Regions from separate parts of the Roseateles sp. SL47 genome, predicted to be linked through region 2. Evidence: predicted binding sites of a transcription regulator. Region 2 holds the regulator's gene; each other region holds the start of a gene.
What was found. The regulator HrcA, encoded in region 2, represses chaperone genes, less so after heat shock. The targets are predictions, from matches to a motif close to TTAGCACTCNNNNNNNNNGAGTGCTAA.
Positions count from the first base shown of each region.

Region 1: the regulator HrcA is predicted to act here: its motif matches at 3,913-3,939, upstream of rpoH (RNA polymerase sigma factor RpoH).
Region 3: the regulator HrcA is predicted to act here: its motif matches at 4,579-4,605, upstream of groES (co-chaperone GroES).

Region 1 is NZ_CP113068.1:2,216,375-2,226,728, reverse strand. It holds gene OU995_RS09600 (trifunctional serine/threonine-protein kinase/ATP-binding protein/sensor histidine kinase) at 1-479, opposite strand, end outside; gene OU995_RS09595 (CHASE domain-containing protein) at 852-3,596, shown strand; gene rpoH (RNA polymerase sigma factor RpoH) at 3,988-4,959, shown strand; gene OU995_RS09585 (sensor histidine kinase) at 5,319-8,318, shown strand; gene OU995_RS09580 (M14 family metallopeptidase) at 8,519-9,448, shown strand; gene OU995_RS09575 (Fic family protein) at 9,533-10,354, opposite strand, start outside.
Region 2 is NZ_CP113068.1:6,279,016-6,289,369, forward strand. It holds gene OU995_RS27655 (DUF6881 domain-containing protein) at 21-179, shown strand; tRNA gene OU995_RS27000 (tRNA-Ile) at 1,045-1,121, opposite strand; gene hrcA (heat-inducible transcriptional repressor HrcA) at 1,190-2,203, opposite strand; gene OU995_RS27010 (NAD kinase) at 2,274-3,149, shown strand; gene recN (DNA repair protein RecN) at 3,232-4,956, shown strand; gene rapZ (RNase adapter RapZ) at 4,953-5,867, shown strand; gene OU995_RS27025 (hypothetical protein) at 5,878-6,324, opposite strand; gene mutY (A/G-specific adenine glycosylase) at 6,383-7,438, opposite strand; gene mutM (bifunctional DNA-formamidopyrimidine glycosylase/DNA-(apurinic or apyrimidinic site) lyase) at 7,513-8,379, opposite strand; gene OU995_RS27040 (tetratricopeptide repeat protein) at 8,974-10,354, shown strand, end outside.
Region 3 is NZ_CP113068.1:2,050,809-2,061,162, reverse strand. It holds gene OU995_RS08865 (4Fe-4S dicluster domain-containing protein) at 129-386, shown strand; gene OU995_RS08860 (hypothetical protein) at 457-777, shown strand; gene OU995_RS08855 (hypothetical protein) at 1,169-3,901, shown strand; gene OU995_RS08850 (hypothetical protein) at 3,952-4,170, opposite strand; gene groES (co-chaperone GroES) at 4,678-4,968, shown strand; gene groL (chaperonin GroEL) at 5,150-6,787, shown strand; gene OU995_RS08835 (DUF1631 family protein) at 6,990-9,005, shown strand; gene OU995_RS08830 (patatin-like phospholipase family protein) at 9,011-10,354, shown strand, end outside.

The DNA of each region.
Region 1 (10,354 bases), 2.3 Mb from region 2:
AGCGAGACTTGCTGCTGATCGTCCACAACAAAGTACTCGGTCCGCAGATCGCCGTGGAGTTGTCCGGCAGCGTGCAGGGATTGGACAGCTTCCACGGCCCCCAGGCACAGCGCCACAAAGGTCGGCACGCTCACGCCGCTGTGCCCCAGGCGCTTGAAGGTGGTGAGTCCGGGGCTGGCGCGATGGACCAGGAGCATGCGATCGGCGGACCAGAGCGGCGACTGTGGCAGCACGCCTGTCGCAACAGGGCAGGCTGCCGCCTGTTGGGCTTCCCGCTGAAGCCGGTGGCACGCACTTTCGTTGGAAAACGCGGCTTCACGCACCAGCCAGGTCGCCCCTCCATCGGCCTCCTGCACCAGGCGCGTCCGGAGTCCCGCAGCAGGGGGCAGCAGATCGTTGACCAGCACCTGCCCGTCGGTGAGGCGCTGCGGGTCCGGCGGCGCCGACAGCGGTCGCGGTGCGAAAGTTTGAAAGCGCATAAGGCTCAAGGCAGGGCCAGGGGGCACAAGGTCTGCCAGCCAGGCATGGCATGCGTTCGCTGGGCACGGCTGGCTGAGCCACTTGCCTCGGACGTCGAGCTGGAGCGAGGCATCTGGACAGGAATGGCGCAGAGTCTAGGTGAAGCGACCGATTGAAGAACTAACTCCATCGGGGAATTGCCTTTCTGGCCCTCCATGTTTGGTGACTGCTCGGACGGGAGCCGGGGCGGCGATTGAGGCGGATGAACACTGCGCCACTGATTCGCTGGACTAGGGAAACCCCCGTCCCACCCCCACGGTTCGAGCATGTCGGTTGATCAATTCCAGCGCTAGGCTGATGCCATGCGCGATGCCTCCGTCCAAGCGGCTTCGATGACGACCCCGCCCCCACCCCACAGGCGCTGGCAGGTGCTGTTGGGCCTGAACCTTGCCATCGGCGCGGTGTATGCCGCCCTGGGCATGGCGGCACTGTCCATCGTGGCGCCGGACAGTGCCGCGCCGGTCTATCCGGCGGCCGGGCTGGCCGTGGCGGCGGTGCTGCGATGGGGGCGTCGCGTCCTGCCCGGCCTTGTGGCCGGCTCGCTGGCGGTCCATCTGCTGCTGCCAGACACCCTCAGCCAGAGCGCGCTGCTTGCATCCGCAGTGATTGCCGCTGGCGCCGCGCTTCAGGCCTATGCCGGCGCCTGGCTGGCACAACGCTGGGTAGGGCCGGTGCCCCGTCTGACGGAACCCCGGGAGGTGCTGCGCTTTTATGCCGCCGTGGCCGGGCTCGCCTGTGTCATCGGGCCGACAGTGGGGGTGCTGGTGCTGTCCTGGGCCGGGCCGCTGGGGCGAGCTGCGGCCCTGTCTCACTGGCTGGGCTGGTGGCTGGGTGATGCCATCGGGGTGATGCTGACCACACCCGTGGCGCTGAGCCTGTTTGGCCTGCCACGCACGCACTGGGCGCCGCGCCGATTGAGCGTGTCGCTGCCCATGCTGTTGGCCTGTGCCCTGCTGGTGGCCGCCAGTGATTACGTGTCGCAGAATGAAGAGGAGCGCCGACGGCATGCCTTTGATCTGGAGGCCGAGGCGGCCCTGGATGCGCTGGGCGAATCCCTGCGACGCCCATTGACCGCGCTGGATGCCAATCACAGCCTGCTGACGGTGGCGCCACACATCAGCCGACAGGCTTTTGAACGCGCCCATGCGGAGCGCACGCCCGGCAGCGAGAGTGTCTATGCCCTGGGCTGGCTGGCCCTGGTGCCGCCCGCGCAGCTGGAAGCCTTTGAACGTGCCGCCCGGGCCGACGGATACCCAGACTTCCACGTACACGAGCGTCATCGCCCGGGAGACCTTCCCCTCGACCCCACGGCGGATCAACGGGTCATCCGCCTGATCGTGCCCTTTGCCCGCAACCAGACGGCCTTGGGGGTCAACGTACGCAGCGTGCCGCAGGCCAAGGCCGCCCAGGATCGGGCCATTGCCACCGGGCTGCCCTCGGCGGCCGAGGCTTTTGCGCTGTCTCAGGACGTGGGCACCCGTGCCATCGGTGTGGTGGTGTACCAGGCGGTGTATGCGGACGCCGACCGCATGCCGACTCAACCGGCCGCACTGCGCGGGCTCGCGTTTGCCACCATCCGGCCGGAAGCCCTGTTGCATGAATCCATGCCCGCCCAGGCCACGGATCTGGATTTCTGCCTGCTGGACCACACCCCGGGCACTCGCCAAATGCTGCTGGCCGGGGACGAACGATGCAAGGCGCTTCCCGCCAGCATGCCCACCCGCACGAGGGTCCTGGACTTCGCTGGCCGGGATTGGCAGATGGTGGTGTATGCCCCCGGCGGGCTCCCGGTGCTGTCCGGCCACTTCGCCCTACCGTTTGCGCTGGCGGGCCTCGCCTGCACTGGGCTGCTGGGGCTGCTGCTGCTGGTGGTGACCGGGCGTGCCGCCCGCGTGGCGGAGTTGGTGGAAGAACGCACCCAGCGGCTGCGTGAGAGCGAGGAGCGCTTTCGCAGCATCGTCGAACATGCGCCGATAGGGGTGGTGTTCACCGACCTCAACGGGCGGCCCCAGACGGTGAATCCCTATTTCTGCCAATTGGTGGGCTACAGCGAAGAGGAACTTCGCCATCGCTCGATCATGAAGATCACGCACCCGGAGGACCGGGCCGAAGACGGCCGGCTGGGCCTCGCACTCATCGGCGGCGAGATCGAGCGTTACAGCCGGATCAAGCGCTATGTCAGCGCCCAGGGACGGATGATCACCGTCCGCGTCTGGGTGTCGCTGCTCAGGGACTCGCAGGGAGAGCCCTACCGGATGGTCGGGGTGGTGGAGGACATCGGAGAGCAGTTGCGGCTGGAAGAACTGGAGCGCCTGCATGAAACCGCCAAGGCGGCCCATCGGGCCAAGAATGAATTCCTGTCCCGCATGAGCCACGAGTTGCGCACACCGCTGAACGCGATGCTGGGCTTCTCCCAGTTGCTGGAGGCGGACCGCGATCCGGCCATCAGCGCCCGGCAGCGTGGCTGGGTGCAGCACATCCAGCAGTCCGGCTGGCATCTGCTGGAGATGATCAACGACGCGCTGGACATGTCCCGGCTGGAAGCCGACGACATCCGCGTCGACCTGTCCGCCCAGGCCCTGCGCCCGATCCTGTCGGACAGCCTGGCCATGGTGGAGACACAGCGCCAGCGGCGCCGGGTGGAGGTGATGCTGGAGGTCGAGGACGATCTGCCCGGGGTGATGACGGACGCCACACGGCTGCGGCAGATCCTGACCAATCTGCTCAGCAACGCCATCAAATACAACCAGGAAGGCGGAAAGGTCTGGCTGCGCGCCAACCGGACCGCCTCCGGCACGGTGGCGTTGAGCGTGACCGATACCGGGGCGGGTCTGACGGAGACTCAGCGAGCCCAGTTGTTCCAGCCATTCAACCGCTTGGGACGCGAACTGGGGGGGATTGAGGGGACGGGGCTGGGGTTGGTGATCACCAAGCGGCTGGTGGAACGCCTGGGAGGCCAACTGGAGGTGACCAGCGCCCCAGGGGCCGGGTCCAGCTTCCGGTTTGAACTGGCGGCGGCGGCGTTGCCAAGGGAGGATGACGTCAAAGAACCGTCACCCGGCAGGCATGAAGCTTGAACACAGTGTGCGAATTGGCGCAACAATCCCGAGGGATTTTTGGAGGAAGATCTGTGCCAGTGCCAGGTTCTGCAGGGATCTGCCGGATCTGCCGGATCTGTCGGATCTGTCGGAGACATTGCCTGCAGAGTGCCCATGCCGATCCGTGAGGGGTATGCCTTCAAGGATGTGACTCAGGATCGGGCGGCGCGCGGGGAAGGTGGTTTGAGTTGGGTTCAAGGAATATTTGGTCGTTTTGCTACAAGTGACAAATTTGTCACAGGTTTTTCCTTCAAAACCCCTCTACACAAGCTCACAAAGGCCTTCCATCCGACACTTAGCACTCGATTCCCATGAGTGCTAATATTCATCGCAACACCAGTGGTTCAACTGGTTCAGGAGATTCCAAGACATGTCCAACAGCCTTGCATTGAAGACCAGCAATCCTTGGTCCCTGGTGCCGTCGCTGGGCAACCTGGATGCATACATCTCCGCGGTCAACCGTCTCCCGATGCTGACCGCAGAGGAAGAGCAGGATTACGCCCAACGCCTGAAAACCAAGGGCGATGTGGAAGCCGCCGGCCGCCTGGTGCTGTCGCACCTGCGTCTGGTGGTGTCGATTTCTCGCCAGTACCTGGGCTACGGGCTGCCGCAAGGCGACCTGATCCAGGAAGGCAACGTCGGCCTGATGAAGGCGGTGAAGCGTTTTGATCCGGACCAGGGCGTCCGTCTGGTCAGCTACGCCATGCACTGGATCAAGGCCGAGATTCACGAGTACATCCTCAAGAACTGGCGCCTGGTGAAGGTGGCCACGACCAAGGCTCAGCGCAAGCTGTTCTTCAATCTGCGCTCGATGAAGCACAGCCTGAAGGAAAGCGCGGAAGACCAGCAGCGTTCATCCCTCACCGAGCGTGAGATCGACCTGGTGGCCAAAGAGCTGAACGTCAAGCGCGAGGAAGTGCTGGAGATGGAAACCCGTCTCGCCGGGGGTGACATCGCGCTGGAGCCGCAAGGCGACGATGACGGCGAAAGCTTTGCCCCCATCGCCTATCTGGCTGATGAATCGCAGGAACCGACCCGCGTGCTGGAAGCCCGGTCCCGCGACTCGATGGCCAGCGATGGCCTGCAGAAGGCGCTGGAGGTGCTGGACCCGCGCAGCCGTCGCATCGTGGAAGAGCGCTGGCTGAAGGTGAACGACGACAGCTCGGGTGGCATGACGCTGCATGAGCTGGCGGCGGAGTACAACGTGTCGGCCGAGCGTATTCGCCAGATCGAGGTCGCGGCTATGAAGAAGATGCGCAAGGCCATGGCCGGCGACACCGCACCGGCCACCAAGCCGGCGGCCAAGAAGCTGTCCAAGGCTGAGGTCGCCGAGGTGGCCTGACCCTCCGCCGCTCGACGATTGGTGCTGGGTACAGACACCAGCACCCACCTGAACAAGGCCCCGACATCGGGGCCTTTGTTTTTGGTCGCCGTCACACCTCCGGGTCCACCATGAACACCCGCAGCGCTTGGCTGCACCGGCCATGACAGGCTCCCCGGAGCGCAACGGGCAAGATCCGCACCCGCGCGAGTATCATCCGCCCGCCCTTGCTCCACCAGCCTTGAGCAAGCACCGCCAAGCCGATGCCAGAGATCGCCCCCCATCCTCGTGCAGTCAGAGGCCTCGGCCCCCCGGGCTGGAGACGGTGGACAAGGGGTGCCCGCAAGCGGCTACCCCTCCTTGCCCTCACCACTCGCCTGGTGTTGCTGCCACTCCTGCCAGTCCTGCAACTTCTGGCCGCCTGGATGCTGCTGGCGCCGCTGTCTGCATCGGCTCAGATCACACCTCCCGCGCTGGTCGACTTCAAACACGACGCCTGGTCCATCGAGCGCGGTGCGCCCAGCCGCATCAATTCCATCACCCAGACGCGCGACGGATTTCTGTGGATTGGTAGTGTCGAAGGCCTGTTCCGCTTTGACGGCGTCAGCTTCGACCCCATTCGGCTGGAGAGTGACAACGCCCCCCGGCTGGTCGTCTCCAGCCTGCTGGCCGCCCGCAACGGCGACCTCTGGGTAGGACTGGGCCGCAGCCGGGGAGTGGCACTCTGGCGCGATGGCCGGCTGATCGACACGCAGATGCCGAATCCGTCCCGCGAAGTGAACGACCTTCAGGAAGATGCCGACGGCGGCATTTGGGTCGCTCGTGGCGGACGCAGCACCGGCACGCTGGCGCGCTTCCATCAGGGGGCATGGCAAGAGTTGGGGCCGGACACCGGCCTGCCTGCACAGCCCATCTGGCACCTGCACTTCGCGCGGGACGGCACTTTCTGGGTGGTGCTCTCCAACACCCTGGCTTATCGCAAACCCGGTGAAGTGCGGTTTCATCTGGCAGAGGCGGGCATCTCGCCGCGCGCGAGTCTGTCAGAGGATGCGCAAGGCCAGATCTGGCTGTCGGACGAGCGCGGCATCCGTGCCCTGCAGCGCCCGGACAGCCCCGATACGGCCTTCAAATATCCGAACCCGGTGGGCGGTTCTCGTGTGCTGTTTGACCGTCAAGGCGACCTGTGGACCACCACCTGGAACAGTGGTGTGCTGCGCATCCGGTCACCGGGCCGCAAGCCCTCGGCGCAATGGCCCGCCGAGCGGCGCATCGCCGCCCTGCAGGCCACGGCGGGGCTGACGTCGGACCAGACTCGCGCCCTCTTCCAGGACCGGGAAGGCAATGTCTGGGTGGGCACCGAACTGGGCCTGGACCTGCTGCGGCCGGCCAGCGTCATCGTCGAACCGGACCTCCCGAGCAACTCGCCAACCAGTTACCGCATGGCCGTGACTCATGACGGTGTGGTGCACGTGGCGGATGCCCATGCGCTGTATGAAATTGCACCCGGCAAGTCGCCCCGCCCGCTTGTCACCCTCGAGTCACCTGCAGAAGCGCTCTGTGCCGCCGGGGAGCGCGGCATGTGGCTGTTCCTGGCGGATCGGGTCCTGAAGGTCGAGCCGTCCGGCATCACCCGCTTGCCCAAGCCCGCGCCCGGCGGCGCCTATGGCTGCGCCGAAGACACCGAGGGCCGCCTGTGGATGCCGGGCCTCGACCAGGGTCTTCACGTCTGGCAGCACGGCCACTGGCAACGGTGGCCGGAGCCGACGCCCTCCCCCTCACTGCCCGCGAATGCAGCGCAGGACCAGGAAGGCCGCGTGGTGGTGCTGTTCCGGGGCCCCCCGCCGCCCGGCGAGCCCCCCTTCATCGCGCTGTCTGTCGGCCGGTCGGCCGTCGGCGGCATCGAAGGGCTGCTGCCGACGAGCGCCGGGCTGTTGATCAGTGGCAGCCAGGGCCTGGCCCTGGCTCAGGACGCCGCGGCCCCGATCTTGAGCGCCAGCACCCACCCCTGGGCGGCCTCGCTCAACGGCATCACTCAGACCCCGGATGGCGAAACCTGGGCCATCGGGGATGCCGGCATCGTGCGCATGCGCTCCGCCGACCTGGCTGCGGCTCTCAAGCGGCCCACTGTCGGGCAGGCGACTGTCAAGCAGCCGAACCCACTGCCGGTGCGGGTGTTTGATTTCAAGGATGGGTTGAACAGTTTTGTCCAGAAGGCGCCTGGCGCGCAGGTGGTGACGGGGGGCGACGGACGCGTGTGGTTCCTGACCCGGCGCAATGTGGTGCGAGTGACCCCCTCCACACTCAAGCCCAATCCGCTGCCCCCACCGGTGCTGGTACGTTCGTTTCAAGTGGGTGACCAGACCTATCCGGCTGACGCGCCGGTCACCGTGCCAGCCGGAACCACCACCGTGCGAGTCGCGTTCACCGCACTCAGCTTTCCGGTGCCGAGCCGGGTTCTGTTCCGTCACCGTCTGATGGGGTCCGACGACGAAACGTGGAGCGAACCGAGCCCGCAACGCGGCATCGTGTTGTCGGACCTCCGCCCGGGTCACTATCGCTTCGAAGTCAGGGCCAGCAACAACGACGGCCTGTGGAACGAACAGGCCGCTGCGGTGAATCTGACCATCCCGACCACCTTGACCCAGTCGCTGGCCTTCAAGACGGGCCTGGCCGTGCTGGTGGCGCTGGTGCTGTACTTTCTCTACCTGCTGCGCATGCGGCACATCCTCACCCGCATGCGGGAACGCAGCGAGGACCGCAGCCGCGAGCGGGAGCGCATTGCCCGGGACATCCACGACACCCTGCTGCAGAGTGTCCAGGGGCTGATCCTGCGCTTCCATGCGGTGGCGGGACGATTGCAGGGCGACCCGCCAACGCAGCAATCGCTGAACCAGGCACTGGACCGTGCCGAAGCCGTGCTTGTGGAGGGGCGCGACCGGCTGCAGGGCTTGCGACGAGCCAGCGGCAGTGATCTGGAACATGAGCTGCGGCGGCTGGTCGAGGAACAGCCCTTCGGCGCCAGCACCCGCGTCACCGTCTCCAGCTCCGGGCCGCGCAGGCGGCTGCGACCCAATGTGTTTGACGAGGTGCTGTGCATCGCTGGCGAGGCACTGTTCAATGCCGCCAAGCATGCCAAGGCCAGTGAGGTGACGGTCCATATCGACTATGGCAGCCAGGCGCTGGAAGTGGACGTGCATGACAACGGCATTGGCCTTGCGCAGGACCGGCACCTGCAGCCCGGCCACTTTGGCATGGTAGGCATGCAAGAACGTGCGGCCCGCGTGGGCGCCCTGCTCCGCATCAATGGCCAGGGGGATCCGGGGACGCATGTGTCGCTGCGGATCAAGGCGCGGATTGCGTACGCTCGTGATAGCGGTTGAGACCTGCCCCTTGACTGGCAATGAGCACGGCAATGAGCACGGCCGTGCAACCTGCAGCGAGACCGGCAGCGAGACCGGTGCCTCGCAGCCACGCAGGGGCCGTCCAACACGCCGGTGGGAGCCGGTGGGAGCCGCTGAGCGCCGGTGAGCGCCGGTGGGAGAATGTGTTTTCTGTTCGACCCTTGTTTTCCGGAGCCCTCATGAGCACATCGCACTTCTATCCCGTCGGCACACCCGGGGTTCCGTGGGGCGAGCAGGAACGTCTGCAGTGGCGCGAACGGCAGCTGCGCAGCCGCAGCTATGAGACCGATGTGGTGAGCCGGGTCGAGCGGCTGGCCGGCGCGCTGGAGGTGGTGCGTTATGGTCAGCTCAGCTATGGGCCGGACCACTACTCCCTGCTGGCGTTGAAGAGCCGCGACTGGAACCCGGCGCTGCCGGTGGCCCTGGTGACGGGCGGTGTGCACGGGTATGAGACCAGCGGCGTGATGGGGGCACTTCGGTTTGCCGAGGAACAGGCACCCGCCTACGCAGGCCGCATGAATGTGCTGGTGGCGCCTTGCGTGAGCCCGTGGGCCTATGAACGGATCTGCCGCTGGAACTACCACGCCATCGACCCCAACCGGAACTTCGGCGTGCACCGGCATGCGGAAGAATCGTCCGCCCTGATTGAGCTGCTGACGCCGCACCTCGGCCAGTTCCTGCTGCACATCGACCTGCACGAAACCACCAACAGCGACATCACCGAATTCCGTCCAGCTTTGGCCTCGCGTGATGGCAAGGCCTTGGAACCGGAGACGGTGCCGGATGGTTTTTATCTGGTGGGCGACAGCGCGACCACCCGGCTGGACTTCCAGATCGCCATTGTGGAAGCGGTGGCGAAGGTGACCCACATTGCACCGCCGGATGACGAGGGAAAGATCATCGGATTCCCGCTCAGCGCCCCTGGCGTGATCGAATTTCCGGTGCGGTCCGCGGGCCTCTGCGCAGGCGTGACCGGCGCGCGATTCACCACCACCACCGAGGTCTACCCGGACAGCCCGCGCACCCATGCGAAGGAGTGCGAAGAGGCACAACTGGCCGCCGTGCGCGCCGCGTTTGATTTTGCGCTGGAGCATGCCGCGTCCCCTTGAGGGGTTCTCCTGTGGGGCACATGTGGGACGCATGTGGGACGCATGTGGGACGCCGTTCCGCCGTGATGCCGCACCTGGGGGCGTTCAAGGCGACGGAGGTCGACCAGCGCCGACCCAGGCCTCGATTTCGCCCGGAGTGAGCCTGAAACGCGCGCAGTTGTGGCTGCCGAGGTGCTGCAGTTCCGTGAGCAGCAGGGACAGGAAACGGTCGCGATGTGCTGCGGCCACTCCGGCTTGATCCACCGCACGCGCGAGGCTGGCCCGTGCTCGCACCACCTGCACCACCGCCGTTTCCAGCGCCCGCCGGTGTTGCATCCGGAAGGGGTCTGGACGGCTCATGGTCTCCAGCAGCAGCCGGTATTTGGGCAAGGAGCGGCGATAGGTCCAGTCAAACAGCTCCGTTGCCATGGAAAGGTCTTGGCGCTCATAGACACCAATCATGGCCAGCACATAGTCTTCACGGGTGACATCCATGAAAGACAGCGGTGCCTGGTTGTAAAGCATCAGCGGCACATTGGCAGCCAGACGGCTCAGACGCTTGTTGCCGTCCTCGAAACATTGCAGGTAGGCCAGGTGAACCCAGAGGAAGAAGGCGGCCTCAATGGGTTCGAGGATCAGGCTGGCCTTCAGCACGATCTGTTCGAACATCTCGTCCAGCAGGCTGGGCACCTGGCAGGGGTCGTAGCTGGTGCCGTTGATATGCACCACCTGATGGCGGACAGCCCCCAGCGCCTGAGGATTGGCCAGCAGATCGGCCATCAGCAGCCCATGCAGGTTGCGCAGCAACTGCGGTGTGAGCCCGCACAGGGGGACAGCCTCCACCATGAACTCGATGGCGCGCTTGTGGTTGAGCAGCATGATGGCGTCAGGCTCATGGGTCTCTTCGGTGCGCTGGAACAGCTGCAC
Region 2 (10,354 bases):
GACAACCGGCGCTTTCTTGCATGGGTCAATCTAGCAATGAGACGGTGTTAGGTGAGAAGCCGGTACCGGCTGCTTCCGACATCGCCGCCGATCCTCAGTTCATCGTAGAGGCATTCGATGCTGAGGAGTTCGAGAGGGCATGGCTCGCAGCCGTGTCAGGGTCTCGATGGCAACTGTAGCCAATGGTGTTCTGTAGCGATGATGCCTTGCCGCAAAGGGAGTAACGTACAACGGCCTTACAGGTCCGGGGCCACTCGGCGCAAAGGTGGCCGAGACGTTCAGGAGCGGCACGTATACCGAACTGACTACGGCCGAAGCGACTACTCTGTACAGAGTCTGGGGTGGGAAGGCCGGTGAACTCGGTCCATATTGCACGAGAACTCCCCCAAGTGGGCCGGTTCAATCAGTCCTCGATAGCGCTCTCAATCCGGCCTGGGGCAACACTGCGACCAACGTGACAAGAATTCAAGTTCCAAGCGGAGTCAAGATTTACGATGGTTTCGCGGCTCCGCAAGGTGGGCTGGTTGGCGGTGGGAGTCAAGTATTCATTCCGAAGGTTGACCCAGCATGGATAGTCAAATGAATGCCTGCCCATGGGAGCGGATAGATGACTTCCAGACGCGTGGTGAGTTCGACCGCTTCGTGGCTTGGGCGGCCGCCCAAGTCACCTCGGGCGATGCGGTGGAGATCCCGGTCGCAAGTCCGTACATTGGCGCTTCGAGCTTCACCGAGAAATGGTTCAAGCACGTTCCAAGCGGCGGCGTTTGGCGCCTCGTGTGGCCTGACGGACCTTTCACCGGAGTGTTTGAGCCGGTGACTTGGTCCGCTGCAGCAAAGGGAGGAACGAACTTCTTCCGCAGAGCAAAGGCTGGCGAGGCGCCGAGCTTTGTTCCTCGGCCAGGTGACCGACACGTCGAACCTCCTCCCCGTTTGCACAAAATATGCACCGAATTTGCACATGGGATGTGCACGGGTCAAGGAACGACATCAGGAATGACAGCGCATCCGCACCTACCTTCATAGGGATGGCGTGTCTCATGGTGATGGTAGGCCGTGCAGGACTTGAACCTGCGACCAAAGGATTATGAGTCCTCTGCTCTAACCAACTGAGCTAACGGCCCCCTGAAGGATCAGCGGAAGCGGCGGATTCTACTCAACGCGGGGGCCTGCTCCGGCTGTACCGCCCAGCCTACTTCTGCGACAAGGCATTGCTCACCATCCGCGACGTGATGTCCACGATCTGGATCATCCGGTCATACGCCATCCGCGTCGGCCCGATCACCCCCAGCGTGCCCACCACCTCGCCATCCACCTCATACGGCGCCGACACCACCGACAGCTCCTCATACGGAACCACCTGGCTCTCCCCGCCAATGTAGATGCGCACCCCTTCCGCCCGGCTGGACACATCCAGCAGCCGCATCAGTTGCGTCTTCTGCTCAAAAAGATCGAACATTCGCCGCAGGCTGCCCATGTCATGGCTGAAATCCTGCACCGTCAGCAGATTGCGCTCGCCGGAGATGATCACCGGCTCCTGTTCCTGGTAGCTCTGCGTGCCCACATCCACCGCCGCGCTCATCAGGGAGGCAATCTCCCCTCGCAACGCGTCCACCTCCGTCCGCAGATGGTCCCGCACCATGTCCAGGCTGAGGCCAGAGTAGTGCGCATTCAGCCGGTTGCTGGCTTCGGTCAGTTCGGATTGGGTCAGGTCTTGTGCGGTGAACACCAGCCGGTTCTGCACATCCCCCTCCGGGGACACCATGATCACCAGCACCCGCCGCTCGCCCAGCCGCAGGAATTCAATGTGATGGAAGACGCTGCTCTTGCGCGGCGCGGTGATCACCCCCACAAAGCTCGACAGGCTGGACAGCAGCTGCGCCGCGTTGGCAATCACCCGCTGCGGCTGATCCGGCAGCAATTGCGATTCCAGCGACGGCACCTCGGCCGCCGCCGAGGCCTTGGCCGTCAACAGCGTGTCCACAAAAAGCCGGTAGCCGCGGGCCGTCGGGATGCGGCCGGCACTGGTGTGCGGGCTGGCGATCAACCCCAGTTCTTCCAGGTCGGCCATCACGTTGCGGATGGTGGCAGGGCTCAGTTCCAGGCCCGAAGCTTTGGAGAGCGTGCGCGACCCCACCGGCTGTCCGTCCGCGATGTAGCGTTCAACCAGAGTCTTCAGCAGAGTTTTGGCGCGCTCGTCGAGCATGATTTCATTGTATTGAATCCCCAGGCCACCGCCGGGCGGCACCGTGGCGCTGTGGTGTAATTCTGCGCATATGTCCAAGCGCTTCCGTCATGTGGCCATCGTCGGCAAGCCCCAGGCTCGGGGCATTGGTCCGCTCCTGGAGGAGATTGCCGACTTTGTGGCCAGCCAGGGATTGGATGTTTCCCTGGATCAGGAAACAGCCGACAGTACCGGCATTTCCACCTTTCCTGCCCTCAGCCATGCAGAAATGGGTCAGCAGTGCGACCTGGCCGTGGTGGTCGGCGGGGACGGCACCATGCTCGGCTTCGCCCGCGAGGTCGCCCGCTACGGCATGCCGCTGGTCGGCATCAACCAGGGTCGGCTGGGTTTCATCACCGACATCTCTGCTGACAAATACAAGGAGTCGCTGGCCCCCATCTTTGCTGGCGACTTCGAAAGTGAACACCGCTCCATGCTGGAAGGCGCTGTCCTGCGGGATGGCGAACAGATCTTCTCCGGCGTGGCGCTGAACGACGTGGTGGTCAGCCGCGGTGCCACCGCGTCCATGGTGGAACTGCGGGTGGATGTGGGCGACGAGTTCGTGGCCAACATGCGGGCGGACGGCGTCATCGTCGGCACGCCCACCGGTTCCACCGCCTACGCCCTCTCCGCCGGCGGCCCCATCTTGCACCCCGGCATCGCCGGCTGGGTGGTGCTGCCGATTGCTTCCCATGCCCTCTCCAACCGGCCCATCGTGCTGCCGGACTCGGGTGAGGTGCGCCTGACCATCGTGGCCGGCCGGGACGCCAGCGTCAATTTCGACATGCAAAGCCTGGCCAGCCTGCTGCATGGGGATTGCATCACCGTGCGGCGCTCCCAGCACCGCGCCCAGTTCCTGCATCCCCGGGGTTGGAGTTATTACGCCACGCTGCGCCGCAAGCTGCGCTGGTATGAAGGCGTAAGCTGAGCCGCCGCCCCACCGATCCACTGACGATCGACTGACTGATCGACTGACCGACCCGATTTGAGCGATTAGAGGACTCACCGACATGCTGCGCCGCCTGAGCCTGCGAGATTTCGTCATCGTGCCGGAGCTGGAACTGGACTTCTCCGCCGGTTTCTCCGCCCTGACCGGGGAAACCGGTGCCGGCAAGTCCATCCTGATCGACGCCCTGCAACTCGCCCTGGGCAGCCGGGGCGATGCCGCTGTCGTGCGGGAAGGCGCCGCCAAGGCCGAGATCAGCGCTGAATTTGATCGCCCGGAAGCCGTGCTGAGCTGGCTGGAAGAAGGCGGTTTTGCCACCGACGACGAACATGCCAGCCTGTTGCTGCGGCGGGTGATCGATGCGCAGGGCAAGAGCCGGGCATGGATCAACGGTAGCGCCGCCACGGTCGCCCAACTGCGAGAACTGGCCGAGCATCTGCTGGACATCCACGGCCAGCATGCCTGGCAAGGCCTGACGCGCCCCGCCAGCGTGCGCCAGTTGCTGGACGAGTTCGCCCAGATCGATGCCAGGCCGGTGGCCAGCACCTATGCGCAATGGCGGCAGGCCAGCGAGGCGCTCGCCCACGCCCAGGCGCGGCAGGCGGATCTGGCACGGGAACATGAACGGCTGAGCTGGCAGATCGGCGAGGTGGACCGCCTCTCGCCCGGCGCGGACGAGTGGGAAGAACTCAATGCGGAACATCAGCGGCTGTCGCATTCCCAATCCCTGATGGATGCGGCACGGGGCGCACTGGACCGGCTCAGTGAGGCCGAGATCAATGCCCAGGCGCTGACCGATGATGCGTTGTCTGCGCTGCAGGATGTGCTGGCGTACGACGCCGGCCTGCAGGACACGGTCAACACGCTGCTCGGCGCGCAGGCGCAGTTGCAAGACGCCGCCCACAGCCTCAGCAGCTACCTCAACGCCGCCGATCTGGACCCGGACCGCCTGCAGCAGCTGGATGAGCGGGTGTCGGCCTGGGTGACGCTGGCCCGCCGCTATCGCCGCCCGCCGGCCGAGCTGCCGGTGCTGCTGGACGAATGGAAGGCCGAGCTGGCCCAGCTGGATGCCGCCACCGATCTGGAAGGCCTGCGGGCCAAGCAGGCCCAGGCTCTCAAGGCCTATCAGAAGGAAGCCAAGCTGATCAGCGCCGCGCGGGCCAAGGCCGCACCGGCCCTGTCCAGCGCGGTGTCGCAGGCCATGCAGCAGTTGGGCATGGCGGGTGGACGGTTTGAGGTGTCGCTGCAGCCGCAGGACGAGCCGCAGGCCTTTGGTCTGGAATCGGCCGAATTCCTGGTAGCCGGGCATGCCGGCAGCACGCCTCGCCCGCTGGGCAAGGTCGCTTCGGGCGGGGAGCTGTCGCGGATTGCATTGGCCATTGCCGTCACCACCAGCCAGCAGAACAGCGGCGCAGGCACGCTGATCTTTGACGAGATTGATTCCGGCGTGGGCGGGGCGGTGGCTGAAACCGTCGGCCGTCTGATGAAGCAACTGGGCCAACGCGTGCAGGTGCTGGCGGTGACCCACCTGCCGCAGGTGGCCGCCTGCGCGGACCATCATTTCCTGGTGGCCAAGGCTGCACGGGCCGGTGTCACCAGCTCGGAGGTGCAGCCCATCCATGGGGAGGCACGCACCGCAGAAATCGCCCGGATGCTGGGGGGGGAGCGGCTGTCGTCCACCAGCCTGGCCCATGCCCAGGAGATGCTGGCCCACTCGGCCCGCGCCCTGCCTCCGTCCACGGCCCGCGTCACGGACTCCGCCGCCAAAGGCAAGAAGGTCAAGCCATGATCCCGCCGCAAGAGCCCACGCTCGCCGCGCAGGCCGCACACACCACCGATCTGGTGTTGGTGACCGGCATGTCCGGCGGCGGCAAGTCCATTGCCATGCATGCACTGGAGGACGCCGGGTTCTTCTGCGTGGACAACCTGCCGCCCGAATTGCTGCCCCACTTCCTCGAGCTGGAGCAGGAAAGCGGGTCGCGTCGCCGCGTGGCGATTGCGGTGGATGTGCGCAGCGCCGGCTCGCTGCCTCAGCTGCTGCTGCACATCAAGGAGTTGCGGCTGAGCGGCGGCGTAGCCCTGCGCAGCATCTTCCTGGATGCGGACAACGACACCCTGCTGCGCCGCTTCTCCGAAACCCGCCGCCCGCACCCGCTGCGCGCTGGCGTGGACGACAGTGACACCCATCGCGCCCTGCAGGACGCGATCGCGCTGGAGCGGGAACTGCTCACGCCGCTGCGCATGGAATCCACCGTGATCGACAGCAGCCAGCTGCGGCCGGCCCAGTTGAGGGCCTGGGTGCGGGACCTGGTGCGGGTCAGCGGGTCGTCGCTGACGCTGGTGTTCCAGTCCTTCGCCTTCAAGCATGGGGTGCCCAGCGATGCGGACTTCGTGTTTGATGTGCGGGTGCTGCCCAACCCCTATTACGACCGGGAACTGCGCCCGTTGACCGGCCGCGACCCGGCGGTGGCGGATTATCTGGAGCAGCAGCCGGAAGTGCGGCTGATGCTCAGCCAGATCGGCGCCTTCATTGCGCAGTGGCTGCCCAGCTTCGGCTCGGACCAGCGCAGCTATCTCACCGTGGCCATCGGCTGCACCGGCGGGCAGCATCGTTCGGTCTATCTGGTGGAGACGCTGACCAAGCAGTTCGCCTATCACGGTCAGGTGCTCAAGCGGCACCGGGAGCTGGACGCGCGCTGATTCAGCGCATTCAGGCGGCGCGGCTGTCGCGCTCCGTATCATCCGTCTGGCTGGTCAGCAGAATGCCCAGCACCACCGAGGCAATCGGGAAGGTGCACACCAGCAGCAGCATCCACCCCACCAGATTGCGGCCCGCGAGTCTGACGGCCATGCCCATGTACACCCAGTGGGCAATCAGGCTGACGGCCATGCCCAGCCCGCACAACACCCCGCGTCCGGCTCCAATGTCACCGTCCTGCGTGCCACTCACCAGCAGCCAGAGGCAACCTGCCCAGATGATGAAGGCCACCAGCGCGGATTCGAGGGCGCTTTTCATCGGCGATTTGGCAGCAGTGGACATGGTGGAGAGCGGATGGAAGTGCTGTTGAGGTGACGCGCTGAGCGAGGTCACCGACACGGCGAGGTCGATGAATGGAAGGGATGAACTGGGATTGATCGGGTCTGGGCACCCGGTCATGCACCCGGTTCGGAGGCTGTGCCGAAGAATATCCCAGCCAGGGGCCTTCGACCTCAGGTCAATCCAGCAACTTTTTCAGCGGCGCCGGCAGCGCGTATTGGCTCAATTGCTCGCGCGCCACCCACTGGCCCGGCGCAGCCGCCTCGGCCGGCCCGGACAGCACGGCGCGGCGCGGGTGCAGCACCCAGTCAAAGTGCGTCAGCGCATGCTGCACGCGGGGCAATGTTTCCACTTGAGCCACCCCCAGGGAGCGGCGGTGAGCGTCCAGGTCGGCTTCGGAGTCGAACATCGGCAGGGTCCACAAGCCCCCCCACAGTCCTTCGCTGGGCCGTTGCTGCAGCCAGATGCGGCCTTCATGCTCCAGCCACAGCCACCAGTTCTCCCGCTGGCCACGCTTGAGCTTGCGGGTCTTGATCGGGTAGAGCGTCGGGTCGCCTTGGGCACGGCCCTGGCACAGGCCCGAGACCGGACACAGCAGGCATTGCGGCTGGCGTGGGGCGCAGTGGCTGGCGCCGAGATCCATCAGCCCCTGGGTGTAGGCCGGCATATCGGCTTCCAACGCGGGCAGCAGCGCCTCAGCCTGCCGCCACAGCCGCTTCTCCTGGGCCTGTTGGGCCAGGTCGCCGTCAAACGCCAGCAGTCGGCCAAGCACACGCTTGACGTTGCCGTCCAGGATGGCCACGCGTTCACCGAAGCAGAAGGACGAGATGGCTGCCGCCGTGGAGCGGCCGATGCCCGGCAACTCCGCCAGTTCAACCGCCGTGCGGGGAAAGGCGCCGCCGTGGCGATCCATCACCGTCTGCGCGCAGCGGTGCAGGTTGCGGGCCCGGCTGTAATAACCCAGCCCGGCCCAGGCGGCCATGACGTCGTCCTGCGGCGCGGCGGCCAGGGCCGCCACATCCGGGAAACGCTCCAGGAAACGCTTGTAGTAGCCCAACACCGTGGTCACCTGCGTCTGCTGCAGCATGATCTCGGAGAGCCATACACGGTAGGGGTCGCGGGTGTTCTGCCAGGGCAGGTCGTGCCGCCCATCCTGGCGCTGCCAGGCCAGCAGCAGCGGCGCAAAGTCGCCACGCAGCGCCTGCATCCGGGTTTGGAGTTCTTCGTCGGTCATCAGGGGGCGGAGTATCGCGCTTGCAGCCGGGCCACCTCGGCTGCGGGCTGTGATGCAGAGGGCCGCCAGTGCTGTTAGCGCTTCTGGCAGGTCGGGCAGAAAAAGGTCGATCGCTGCCCCTGCACAATTCGGCGGATGGGGCTGCCACACACACGGCAAGGCTCTTTTTCACGTCCGTACACCCGGGCCTGCATCTGGAAGCTGCCAGCCACACCGTGTGCGTCCTTGAAGTCCCGCAGGGTGCTTCCACCCGCCTCCAGCGCCTCGCCCAGCACCTGGGTGAGCGCCTGCGCCAGGCGTTGGGCTCGGGGGCGGCTGATCTTGCCGGCCGCCAGGCGCGGGTCGATGCCCGCCATGAACAGCGCCTCGCAGGCATAGATGTTGCCCGCGCCCACCACCACATCTCCGGCCAGGATGGCCTGCTTGATGGCCACCCGTCGCCCTCCGAAACCGCGGTGCAGATGCGCGCCATTAAAGGCCTCGTCGAACGGCTCCAGGCCCATGCCGGCCAGCAGTTTGGCCGCCGGCGCCACATCCAGGCCCTCGGACCAGACCACCGCACCAAAACGGCGCGGATCGGTCAGGCGCAACACGCCTCGGTCGGTGACGAGTTCGAAGTGATCGTGGGGACCCGCGCTGGGGGGCTGTTCACGGAAGGCCAGTGACCCGGACATGCCCAGGTGCATGAGCAGGCCACCGTCTGGCGGCAGCGGCTGGGTGGGGTCCTGGAGGTCGATGGCGTCGCCCTCGGCCCGCAAGGGGAGCCACAGGTACTTGCCCCGGCGCGTCACCGCGCCCACCCGCCGGCCCACCAGGCGCCCCGCCTCTACCCCCAACGGCCAACGCAGCGGCTTGCCCAGGCGGACATCCAGCACACGAGACCCTTCAATGGCGGAGGCAAAACTCAGACGTGTAACTTCAACTTCTGGCAACTCTGGCATGGCTCAATGATAGGGGGACAGGTGTTTCGCTGCCCGCCAGCGCCCAGCCGGCCCTGCCCACGCCGTGGGTCTGGGTCTCCCGGCCGGCTTGGCTCGCGTGCGTTGCGCCGAGCTTCCCTAGAATGGCCTGGAGTGTTTCTTGCCTCATTCGCGACAGTTCAGGAGTTTTCCCATGCCCGCCTCCGTGCGCCACCCCTGGTGGATCCCCGCCGCCCTCGCCCTGAGCTGCGCTGCCCATGCCCAGACCGCCCGGACTGACACTGCTGTTCAGTCCCCGACGTCGGCGGCTTCCGCGCCGCTCAGCAGCACCGCTGCATCGGCCCCCATGCCCAAGTCCAGGCCGGCAAGCGGCGCGGCCAAGGCGGCCAAACCCGCCAGCGCAGCCGCCCCCGCGAAGGCGAAAAAACCTCCAAGCCAACGGCGACTCAGCCCTCGGGCCCAGCCCTGCCCGCATCGGCCGCCACACCGTCACCCACGCGCGCCCCCGAGGCTGCCGGCCATGGCAACGGCACGCAGACGCCCGGCACACCGGCCGCGCCTGTGGCTGCCGCGTCCGCACCGGAACCCATCCGGAATTCCGGCCTCGATGCGCTCATGTTCTACCAGGTGCTGATCGGCGAACTGGCGTTGCAGGGGGACCAGCCGGGTGTGGCATTCCAGGAACTGCTGGATGCGGCGCGTCGCGCCGAAGATGAAGCCCTGTTCCGACGCGTAGTGGCCGTGGCCCTGCAAGCCCGGGCCGGAGACCAGGCGGTGGTGGCCGCTCGCGCCTGGCGCGACACACTGCCCACCTCGCAGGAAGCCCTCCGCACGCTCATCCAGTTGTTGGCCTTGCTCAATCGCCCGGCCGAGGTGGCGCCCCCCTTGCGTGCGCTGTTGGCGTTGAATGCGCCGGATTCGCGCGCCGGTCTGCTGGCGGGCCTTCCGCAACTGTTCAATCGCAGCCCGGACCCGCAGAAGGTCCAGGAAGGCCTGGAACCCTTGCTGCGTGAGACCGCTGCCCGGCCGGAAACCCGGTTCGTGTCGCTGATGGTGCTGGCACGCCTGGCGCAGATGGCGGGCAATGCCGAGGCCGCCCTGGTGCATGTACGCGCTGCCGCCCGGGACTTCCCGGACCGGGACGAGCCGCTGGCATTGGCCCTGGAGCTGCTGCCCCAGCGTCCGGAAGCCGAGGCCTTGATCACCGCCGAATTGCAGGCCCATCCCGACAAGCAGGGGCTGCGGCTGGCCTACGCACGGGCCCTGGCGCGCGCCCAGCGGCCTGCCGATGCGGCTCGCGAGTTCCGTCGGGTCACGCAGGAATCGCCGGAGAACCTGACCTCCTGGCTGGCTCTGGGCTCGCTGGAGCTGGATCTGCAGCATCCCGATGCCGCTGAAACCGCCGTGCAGCGCTACATGGGCCTGCTGGACGAGCAACCCGCCCAGCGCGAACGCCTGGAACTGAGCGAGCGCGAAGCGCGTCAGCAAGGCTTGCTGCTGCTGGCACAAGCGGCGGAAATGCGAGGGGACCTGAAGTCGGCGGAAGCCCGCCTGAGCCAGATCGATGCCGCCCCGGGCAACATCGACATCGCCTACCGTCGCGCATCCCTCATGGCCCGCCAGGGCAAGCTGGAGCAAGGCCGCAAGCTGCTGCAGGCGCTTCCCGCAGACCAGGCCCAGGACCGCCGCGCCAAGGTGCTGGCCGAAGCGCAGCTGCTGCGTGAAAACCGCCAATGGCAGGCCGCCTACGACCTGCTGGGGGAGGCCGTGGCTGCCCATGGCGAGGACACGGATCTGCTCTATGAGCAATCCATGATGGCCGAGAAGCTGGGCAAGATGAAGGAGATGGAAGCGCTGCTGCAGAAGGTCATCCAGATCAAGCCGCAGCACTACCACGCCTACAACGCCCTGGGTTATGCCCTGGCCGATCGGAATGAACGCCTGGAAGAGGCGCGTGACCTGATCTCCAAGGCGCTGAGTTTTGCGCCGGGCGAGC
Region 3 (10,354 bases), 2.2 Mb from region 2:
GCTGAAGTCCGCCATGGATCGGCCCCGGGAGTCCCATGACTTACGTCGTCACCGAGCCCTGCATTCACTGCAGGTATACGGACTGCGTCGCTGTCTGCCCCATGGAATGCTTTTTGGATGCGGGCGGGATGCTGGTCATCGATCCGAATGGCTGCATCGAATGCGCCATGTGCGTGCCAGAGTGTCCGGTGGACGCCATCGTCCACTTGAACGAATTGTCTCCGGATCAGTCGGTGTTCGCTTCGATCAATGCCTTGCGCAGCCAGGCCGCAGACGCAAAGCCAGTCAGACAGAAAGAAGCCGCGCATCCGGACCACGCCAGCTGGTCCAAGGTTGCGATCAAACGCCATCTGCTGAAGGCGCTGCCGACTGATTCAGACCGCTGATGCCAGGAAAGAGAAGATGAGCGCCTAAATCACCGGCATCGCCGCCAGCGTGTTGTTTCCAGCCGGGGCCTTGGCGCCGAACAAGCAGAGCGATTTCAAGCTGTCGGGTGCCACGCTGCGCGCGGAGTCGTATCGGGGCTCACCGGCCTTCGCGCTTCGGGTGCCGTCGTCCTCGTATCAGGACCCGACCGGAGAGCGACTGTCCGACCGCAACGTCATGGCATGGCTGCCCATCGATTTCGGCCATGGTTCGATTGAAGTGGACATCACCAGCGACCTGGCGCCGGATGCTCCCGACGATGCGAGGGGGTTCGTCGGCTTCGCCTGCCGGATGGATGAACCAGGGCGGCGGCGTCGGTGTGTGGATCGAATCAGGGACCATTGCCCCTAGTCGGCATCTTCGGGTGGTTCACGAGAACTGAGCGTGCCTGAGGCCGTCGCTCTGATCGGGCGACCGACGGGTGCGAATGCCCCCTTCCTCTGGTGAACTCGACGGACCGTCACCACCCGAAGCGATATGGCGGATCCCGAGGCACGCCGCAACAGGCGGTTGCAATGGCGCCTGCTTCCAGGGGCGCCGAGCAGGGTTGGCCCCGAGGGTGAGAGTCGAAGTGTCTGTTGAACTTGTTCCGGCCGCCAAGCCCCTGATTGCGAAGGCATCAGGGGCTTTTTGATGTCCCGCCAAGGTCTCAGCACTTTGAAGCTCCGAATTCAGCATCCCGCCGATAGCGACGGCCCAGGACTGGCACTACCTTCGCCTCATCGCACTGCGGTCCAGCCCCATGAAAAACTTCGATGCCCGGTCGGTGACACACACGCGTGAGCCTGCCGCATCCGATCCAGCCGCCCGGACGCCACGGCGAGCCGCCACACCAGCCCCGACCTTTGAAGACGCCGTCAATGGCTCTGCGCGCGTGATGTCGCAGGCCTTGACCCTGCAGGCGCTCTACAGCGGCACCGTCCAGCGAGAGACATCCGGAGAAAAAGAGCCGTCAAAGGATGAAGATGATCAGGACAAGCGTGAAGAGCCTGCGCGGCAATTGACCCTGTTCTTCAATGGCCAGGATCACTTCGACCTGCTGGTGCCGTCGTCCCGATCTTCGGACGTGACCATGGGCCCCAGAGAGTACTACCGCCGGATCAAAATCATCGGTGACGGCGCCTGCATGTACAGCGCCTGCCTGAAGTCGCCGGTGGTCCGGCGGGCGATCGCTCAGAAGGCCCTGGGCGGCGTGATCGATCCCAACCGTGTCGACCTGCAACAGTTGCGCAGCATCATTGCCCAGACCTTGAATCAGGAGGAATTCCGGCGCCGCATCGTCACCGCGATTCAAGGGATAGCGGCAGCCCTTCGAAACGGGAACGAGCCGATCGGGGCCCCACCGCAGATCATTTCCGCCATCCTGTCAAAGACGGGCAATTCATCCGAACCGCTGGATGAGCATGAGGCCGAGCAGCTGTATGGACAACTGGTCGACGCTTACATCAATGCCGTCGAATTTTCCCAAGAGATGTGGGGTGGGCAGTTGGAGCTGTCGGCGTTGAGTTCCACGCTGGGCATCGATATACAGATCATCGAGCCGGTGGAACAGGGCGAAGGCCCGGCACATTGGCGCGCCACCACCATTGGAAATGGGCGAGCCCCTCGTGTATCGCCCAATACGGTCAACAACGAATTCATACCCTTCGCCAGCACCGAAGGCATCATCACCGAGGATGGCGAGGATCCGGAGCAGTTCCTCGCGTTCTTTGCCGAGGGACGATCCTTGAAAGAATCGAACCAGGGCGAACAAGCAGAAAGGACACCGCAAAAATTAGACGTCCCCCCCAGCAAGCGGAGCTCCCCGCGCACCTCCTACCCAAGCACCTCAAGAATCAGAACGCTCTCGGATCTTCCGCCGGGGGGGAGTACGAGCTCCCCGCAGGGATATCAGGTCTTCGTCCCGCCCGGAAAAACACTTGTGAACGGTGGCAGCCAGACATCAGGATCCACCACAGGTCCCGTCGTTCGACGTGACGGCTACACCGTTTTCGTGCCGCACAACCGCGAATTGCAACCGCCGTCCACGTCGCACACGTCCTCGAGTGGCCTGATTCGACGCGACGGGTATCAGGTGGTGGTGCCACCGGGTCGGCATTTGAATACAGCCCCCAGCCTATCCACGACGGATGACGGCAGAGGCATCATCCGCAGGGACGGCTACACGATATTTCCACCCAGCAATTGGGCGACGTCAACGCAGGATCAAGAGTCAGTCGAAACACCCAAAGCGCCCTCCAACATCCGGGGACTCAAGGACCTCCTACCCAAGCCGTCACGCACCGAGGAGAGGGATCCGGGCCGTTTCGGTCATGACACCTCTCGCGGCGGCGGGAATGGCGCCCAACCTCGGGATGGTGGCTCCACCACGCTCACCGAGACGGAGCACCCCAAGGATTCGCGTTCCATCGCTCGCCTGTTTGGCCTCGGCGGCGACGATCCATCATCCAGCCACACCAAGGCCAACAGCGACGATGAGGCGGTCCACGGACAGGCTAACACCCAGGTGCTGCATCTGTCCCCGCCGTCGTCGACCTCGTTGTCGCCGGTGGAGCCGCAGGGAGACAAGGAGGGATCAGCCCCGCATGATCTGACCATTGGGCCGTCTGAGCCCCTGGACCTGATCGTTCCGCAGCCGGAACAGCAGTCTCAGTTGCAGTCTCAGTTGCAGTCTGAAGGGCAGCCTGGAGAGCAACAAGAGAAGGAGCCAGAGGAGCAGCTAGAGAAGGAACAAGAACCGAAGACGGAGCAGCCGCCAGAAGTCCAGGTTGCACTTCCCAACCAAGGGTCTTGGGAGGAACGTCGCCGGGAGGAACTGCGGCTTGAGCGCTTGGCCAGGCAGAAAGAAGAGCTGCAACGCAAGGCAAATGCCGAGAGAGCCATTCGCACGATCAAGTACTACATCGACATGATTCAGCGAATGCTCTTCAGCGGGCGATATGGCGACGATTACGAGTCTCTGGTGCGATTGCTGAGCAAGGTCAAAGAGCCGCTGAGTCATCTGTACAACTACGGCGCCGCCGACGCGTCCGTCCAGAAGATCAAGGAGTACATCACCGCGCTGGTGACCCGTGAGCTCGCGCAGATCATCCACAACAGGGCAGAAGGTCAGAGGACCGGTGGAGAGGACGGTGTCTGGACTGGCGACATCAATGAAATCTTGCTAACGGCGTGGATCCTTGACCATGAGGCCCACGGCATGTCGGCCAGCAATGCAGCGCAGGTCGCGCGCGGCATCATTGCCCACAATGGAAAAACCAGTGGCGGCGGCACCAACTTCAAATATGAGGGTCACACCGTCTTCCACATTTCCCATGGCAAGAACGGCAAGGCCGACGGCTGCACCGTGTTTTTCATTGTGACCAAGAATGGTGTCTGCATCGTCGGTATTGGCGCTCATGCCGGGTCGTCGTCGTACACGCTCGACTGGACGGTGGGCGATTGGAACGGCGGCAAGAAGGTCATTCAGTTGTGACCCGCTGGGAGCGTCCAGGCGGACCACCTTGAGGCTCCACGCGATGTTGGTCACAGGTCGTAGACCTCGTCGGCGACTTCACCGGTTTCGAAGTACTTTCCGACAGCGCGATTGAGTCGACGCAGTAGCGCGGTCAGCGTCTCGCCCTCACGGCGCACCAGCATGGCCACGACATCGTCGGCGGTCGCAACGGCCACGCAGGGGAAGTCGTCTTCGCGGCCGAGCATGACCTCGCCACCATCCTCAATCAAGTCGTCCAAGTGGTTCACGCCGTGTCACCTTGAATTATTCCTGGTGCTTGCCACTGGTGCGGCAGCAGCTCCTGGATGCGAGAGTTGGGCTGCTCGTGGGCAGTCGCACGGACGAAATGATGCCGCATCGGCGGTCGGCCCGTCGGACCTGATGTCCGCTCATTCTCAACACCGTGCTTGTGATCAACCTCGGTCGAATGTCTATGGGTGATGTCTCGCGCATCGCGAGGGTGGCCAAGCAGGGTCCAACAACGTACGGCAGGAGATTTCAGCTCATATTTTCAAACACGGAAGTTCGTTCTTCGTACGGATCACGGTTTTGCTGACGCCGCCTCATGAATCTCTGCTTCGGTCGGCCAAGGCCGAAGTGGGCCGGACATCACCCTCCCCCTTGAAACGTCACAACCCATCCCTATAATCCTGTTGCTAGCACTCATGGAAGCCGAGTGCTAACAGCTTTCTTGTGACGGGCCGGCCTCTCGTAGCTGGCCCTGCCATCAAGTCCGACACAGTCAAGGAGATCAGATGAAACTGCGTCCTCTGCACGATCGCGTGATCGTCAAGCGCCTCGAGAACGAAACCAAGACGGCCTCCGGCATCGTCATCCCCGACAACGCCGCTGAGAAGCCCGACCAGGGTGAGGTCTTGGCCGTCGGCCCGGGCAAGCGCAACGACAAGGGTGAATTCATCGCCCTGAACGTGGCCGTTGGCGACCGCGTCCTGTTTGGCAAGTACAGCGGCCAGACCGTCAAGGTCGATGGCGAAGAACTGCTGGTCATGCGCGAAGAAGACCTCTTCGCTGTCATCGCCAAGTAAATCCACAGGCCACACGGCGGCGCGCTGACGTCGCTGGGCCCTCCAGTCTCCCCGGCCCCGGCCTCGGTAGATTGTGTGGTCCCCGCCCCTCCAGCACGCCGCACGCCCTGCGGCCCACGGCTCCACCAGGACCGTTGCCCCGCGTGGCGGACCTCTTACTACTGAATTCGGAGAATCTCACATGGCAGCAAAAGACGTTGTCTTCGGCGGCGAAGCCCGCGCTCGCATGGTTGAAGGCGTGAACATCCTGGCCAACGCGGTCAAGGTCACGCTGGGCCCCAAGGGCCGTAACGTGGTGCTGGAGCGCTCCTTCGGCGCCCCCACCGTCACCAAGGACGGTGTGTCGGTCGCCAAGGAAATCGAGCTGAAGGACAAGCTGCAGAACATGGGCGCCCAGATGGTCAAGGAAGTCGCTTCCAAGACCTCGGACAACGCCGGTGACGGCACCACCACCGCGACCGTGCTGGCCCAGGCCATCGTGCGCGAAGGCATGAAGTACGTGGCCGCCGGCATGAACCCGATGGACCTGAAGCGCGGCATCGACAAGGCGGTTGCCGCCCTGGTGACCCAGCTGAAGGCCGCCTCCAAGGCCACCACCACCTCCAAGGAAATCGCTCAGGTCGGCACCATCTCCGCCAACAGCGATTCCGAAGTCGGCCGCATCATCGCTGAAGCGATGGACAAGGTCGGCAAGGAAGGCGTGATCACCGTCGAAGACGGCAAGTCGCTGGAAAGCGAACTGGACGTCGTCGAAGGCATGCAATTCGACCGCGGCTACCTGTCGCCCTACTTCATCAACAACCCGGAAAAGCAAGCCGCACTGCTGGACAACCCGTTTGTCCTGCTGTACGACAAGAAGATCAGCAACATCCGTGACCTGCTGCCGACGCTGGAAGCCGTCGCCAAGGCCGGCCGCCCGCTGCTGATCATTGCTGAGGAAGTGGACGGCGAAGCCCTGGCCACCCTGGTGGTCAACACCATCCGCGGCATCCTGAAGGTCGTGGCCGTCAAGGCCCCTGGCTTCGGCGACCGCCGCAAGGCCATGCTGGAAGACATCGCCATCCTGACCGGTGGCAAGGTCATCGCTGAAGAAGTGGGCCTGACCCTGGAAAAGGTCACCCTGGCCGACCTGGGCCAAGCCAAGCGCGTCGAAGTGGGCAAGGAAAACACCACCATCATCGACGGCAACGGCGCTGCTGCTGACATCGAAGCCCGCGTGAAGCAAATCCGCGTGCAGATCGAAGAAGCCACCAGCGACTACGACCGCGAAAAGCTGCAAGAGCGCGTGGCCAAGCTGGCCGGCGGTGTGGCCGTGATCAAGGTCGGCGCTGCCACCGAAGTCGAAATGAAGGAAAAGAAGGCACGCGTGGAAGACGCGCTGCACGCCACCCGCGCTGCCGTGGAAGAAGGCATCGTGGCCGGTGGTGGTGTGGCTCTGCTGCGCGCCCGTCAGGCTGCTGGCACCATCAAGGGTGACAACCCTGACCAGGACGCCGGTATCAAGCTGGTCCTGAAGGCCATCGAAGCCCCGCTGCGCGAGATCGTGGCCAACGCTGGCGGCGAACCGTCGGTGGTGATCAACACCGTGCTGGCCGGCAACGGCAACCACGGCTTCAACGCCGCCAACGACACCTACGGCGACATGATCGAAATGGGCATCCTGGATCCCACCAAGGTCACCCGTACCGCCCTGCAGAACGCCGCTTCCGTGGCTTCGCTGATGCTGACGACCGAGTGCATGGTTGCCGAATCGCCGAAGGACGAAGGCGCTGCTCCCGCCATGCCCGGTGGCATGGGCGGCATGGGCATGGACATGTAATGTCCGCGGACGGGGCCCTGCCCTGTCCACGCTGCCCCACTGCAGCAAAGGGTCGCTTCGGCGGCCCTTTTTTTTTGAAGGCGCCCCGCCCGCCTGTGACAACCTTCCGCGTACTGACTCCGGGTTGATGCTCCCGCCCTGCCAGGGGATGCACGGCGGTTCGGGCAAGGCCCGATAATGGCGGCGCACTTACACATTCAAGATGGTCCAAGCGCCTTCGCAGCAATCCCTGGTCCTGGAGACCCTGGCTCATGTTCCCTCCCTGGCCCATGCCGTCTACGGTGGCATCCAGGATGAACTCAAGAGCCGCCTGGAGCACCACCAGCTGACGGCTGGGTGGGCCAAGCGTCGGGCGCACTTTTCTTCCGACTTTGAAGATTCCCTCAGCCGGCTGCTGAGCCTGGCCGCCGAGGGCAAGGACCCGCTCGCCCGGGACCGCCCGGCGGTGGTCCATCACGACAGCCTCAGCCTCAGCCTGGTGGACGAAAACCAGGCGCTGAAGGACGTGGCCATTGCCCACGTCATCAACACCATCGAAGACAACACCCGGGCAGAACTTCATCAGCTGGGCAACTTCTTTGGCGCGCTGCGAGGCATTGCACGGCCGCTGAAGAGCGACAACCCGCTGCGGGCGGCCATCTTCGCCCATGCCCTTTCCCGCGCCATTGAAGGCGTGGACCTGGACGCCGAGGGCCGTTACAAGCTCATGCGCATTGCGGCGGCGCCCCTGGCCCGCCATCTGCAACCGATCTTCACCCTGCTCTGCCGCGAACTGCGCCAGGCCCAGCTCAGCGGCATGCTGCAAAGCCATGGCTCCGCCGTGAAGGAATCCGACCTGCGCATGCGCCAGTTCAAGGCGCTCAACCAGAATCCGCAGGCCCCCAACACCACGCTGGACGAGGTGGCGCTGCTGCTGGACTCCGTCACGCGCCCCCATCGGCTGGATGAGATTGCCAGCCCGCGCCTGGGCCCAGGTGCCCCCGGCGGCCCCAAGGGTGGTGACCTGCTGTCCCGGCTGTATGACCAGATCCTGGCCGACAACAGCCTGCAGCCCCAGCTCAAGGTGCTGATGGGCCGACTGCAAGTGGCCATCGTGCGGCTCTCCCGTCACGACGTGACGCTGCTGAAGCGGCAGGACCACCCCACCTGGCTGCTGCTGAACCGCATCGCGGCCCATGGCGCCGGTTTCGGGTCCCCCGAAGACCCCGGCCTCAAGGATTTTCTGCAGCTCGTGGATCGGGTCATCCAGCCGCTGATTGCCTCCGAGCAGCCAGCGGCCAGCCAGTTCCAGCAAGCGCTGGTCCAGGTCGAACAGTTCATCCGTGAGCAGGCCGAACAGCGGGGGCAGCACAGCGCTGTCGCCCTGCAAAGGCTGGACCGCGAACAGCAGCGCCAGGAATGGCAACGGCTGCTGCGCGAGCAACTGCAGCATCAGCTGGACGATGCCAACGCCGGCAAGCTGATGCGCCGCTTCCTGCTCGGCCCCTGGGTGGAAGTCATCGCCCAGGCCATGGTGCAGTTCGGCCGTGATTCCGATGAAGCTACCACCTATGTGGATCTGGTGGACGGATTGCTGCACAGCGTGCAACCCCATGCGGACGACACGGCCCGGCAGTTGCTGCGCGCCCGTCTGCCGGGCCTGGTGCAGGCCCTGGAGGGCGGCATGGACAGCATCGCCCTGCCGCCTCTGCAGCGCCAGGCCTTCATGAACGAGCTGATGCGCCAACACGGTCGTGTGCTGCGCGGGCTGCCCGCCGACGAGACCGCACCCGCAGACAGCGGGCCGCGTCGGCCCGCGCTCACACCGGAAGAAGTGCTGCAGCAGCTGCTGGCTGAACGCGAGTCCCAACTGCCGTCGCGCTGGGCGCATGAGCGGGTGGACCGCGGCCAGTTGCCCACCGTGCCCATCGGCCTGTTTGCGGACGAACGCTCGCCGGATGCGCGCGTGGCCCTGCAGGACTGGATCAATGGCATGGAGATCGGCAACTGGTACCACCTGTTCGTGCAAAGCGAATGGGTCACTGCGCAGGTGGCCTGGATCAGCGAAAGCCGCCAACTCTTCCTCTTTGTCAGCCAGTTGCCGGATGACCGTCATTCGCTCACGCGGGGCGCGCTGGAGCAACTGGTGGTGAACGGGCTGATCACCATGCTGGAACCCGAGCCGCTGCTGCAACGTGCCATTGGCACACTCATGCAGGATCTGGAACAACAGCGCTGAGGTCTATGTCCGTGTTGCTTCGCCGCCCGCCGCTGCGGGTCGGTGCCCTGGTGGTGGTCGCGTGCCTGCATGTAACCCCTGCCGGCGCCGGCTCGATCGTGTCCCGGGGGCTGCGCCCCTCGACGTCGGCTGCAGCCTTGGCGGGTGCACCTCCCGCCTCAGGCCCCTCGGCCTCCCCCGCCAATACGACCGCCCCGCCCACGGAACGGCTGCCGGCCGATGCCCTGACTGACGTTCCCGCCCCGCTGTCCAGCCTGGCGCCCGCATCACCTCGTCCCACGGCCAACGGCCCGCGGCCGCGCCTGGGTCTGGTGTTGTCAGGCGGCGGCGCGCGTGGACTGGCCCATGTGGGCATCCTCAAAGTGCTGGAGCGGCAACACATTCCGGTGGATGTCATCACCGGCACCTCCATGGGCGCCATCATTGGCGGCCTGTATGCCAGCGGCATGTCGGCCCAGGACCTGGACCGGGAACTCAAGCGCATCGCGTGGGACCGCCTGTTTGCCAGCCGCATCGACCGCCAGGATCTCTCCCAGCGCCGCAAGGAAGAGGACTTCGCCTTCTCCGCCACCATTGAATTCGGTCTGCGCAACGGAGAGGTGCGGGTGCCCACCGGCACCTTGTCCAGCCGCGGGCTGGAGGCGCTGCTGCGCCGCCTGACACTTCCCGTGCGGGACGTCACGGATTTCGACCGTCTGCCCACGCCCTTCCGCGCGGTCGCCACCGACATGGAAAGCGGCGCCGAGCGGGTCCTGGCCCAAGGCGATCTGGCACTGGCCCTGCGCTCCAGCATGAGCGTGCCCGGTGTGTTTGCGCCGGTGGAATGGGAAGACCGCATCCTGGGCGACGGCGGGCTGGTCAACAATCTGCCGGTGGACGTGGCCCGGGAGATGGGCGCGCAGCGGTTGATCGCCGTCAACGTCGGCACACCGGTGGCCGGACGGGAATCACTGAATTCTCTGCTGGGCCTGACCTCCCAGATGATCACCATCCTCACGGAGCAGAATGTGCAGCGCTCGCTGGCATCGATGGCTGCGGGGGAAGATCTGCTGATCACACCAAAGCTGGGCAAACTCACTTCGGGCGATTTCGACAAAGCCACCGACTTCATCCGCCTGGGCGAGGAAGCCGCCGAAGCCATGCTGCCGCAGTTGCGCGCCTACGCGGTCGACCCGGATTTATATGCCCAATGGCAGATGGCCCGCACCGGCCTGAAACCGCCGGCCCCGCTGCTGGCGGCGATCAAGCTGGAAGGCAGTGAGCTGACCAATCCCGAGCGCCTGCGTAGCCAGCTGGAATCCAAAGCCGGGGTGCCATTCGACAACACCACGGCCGAGCGGGACATGCGC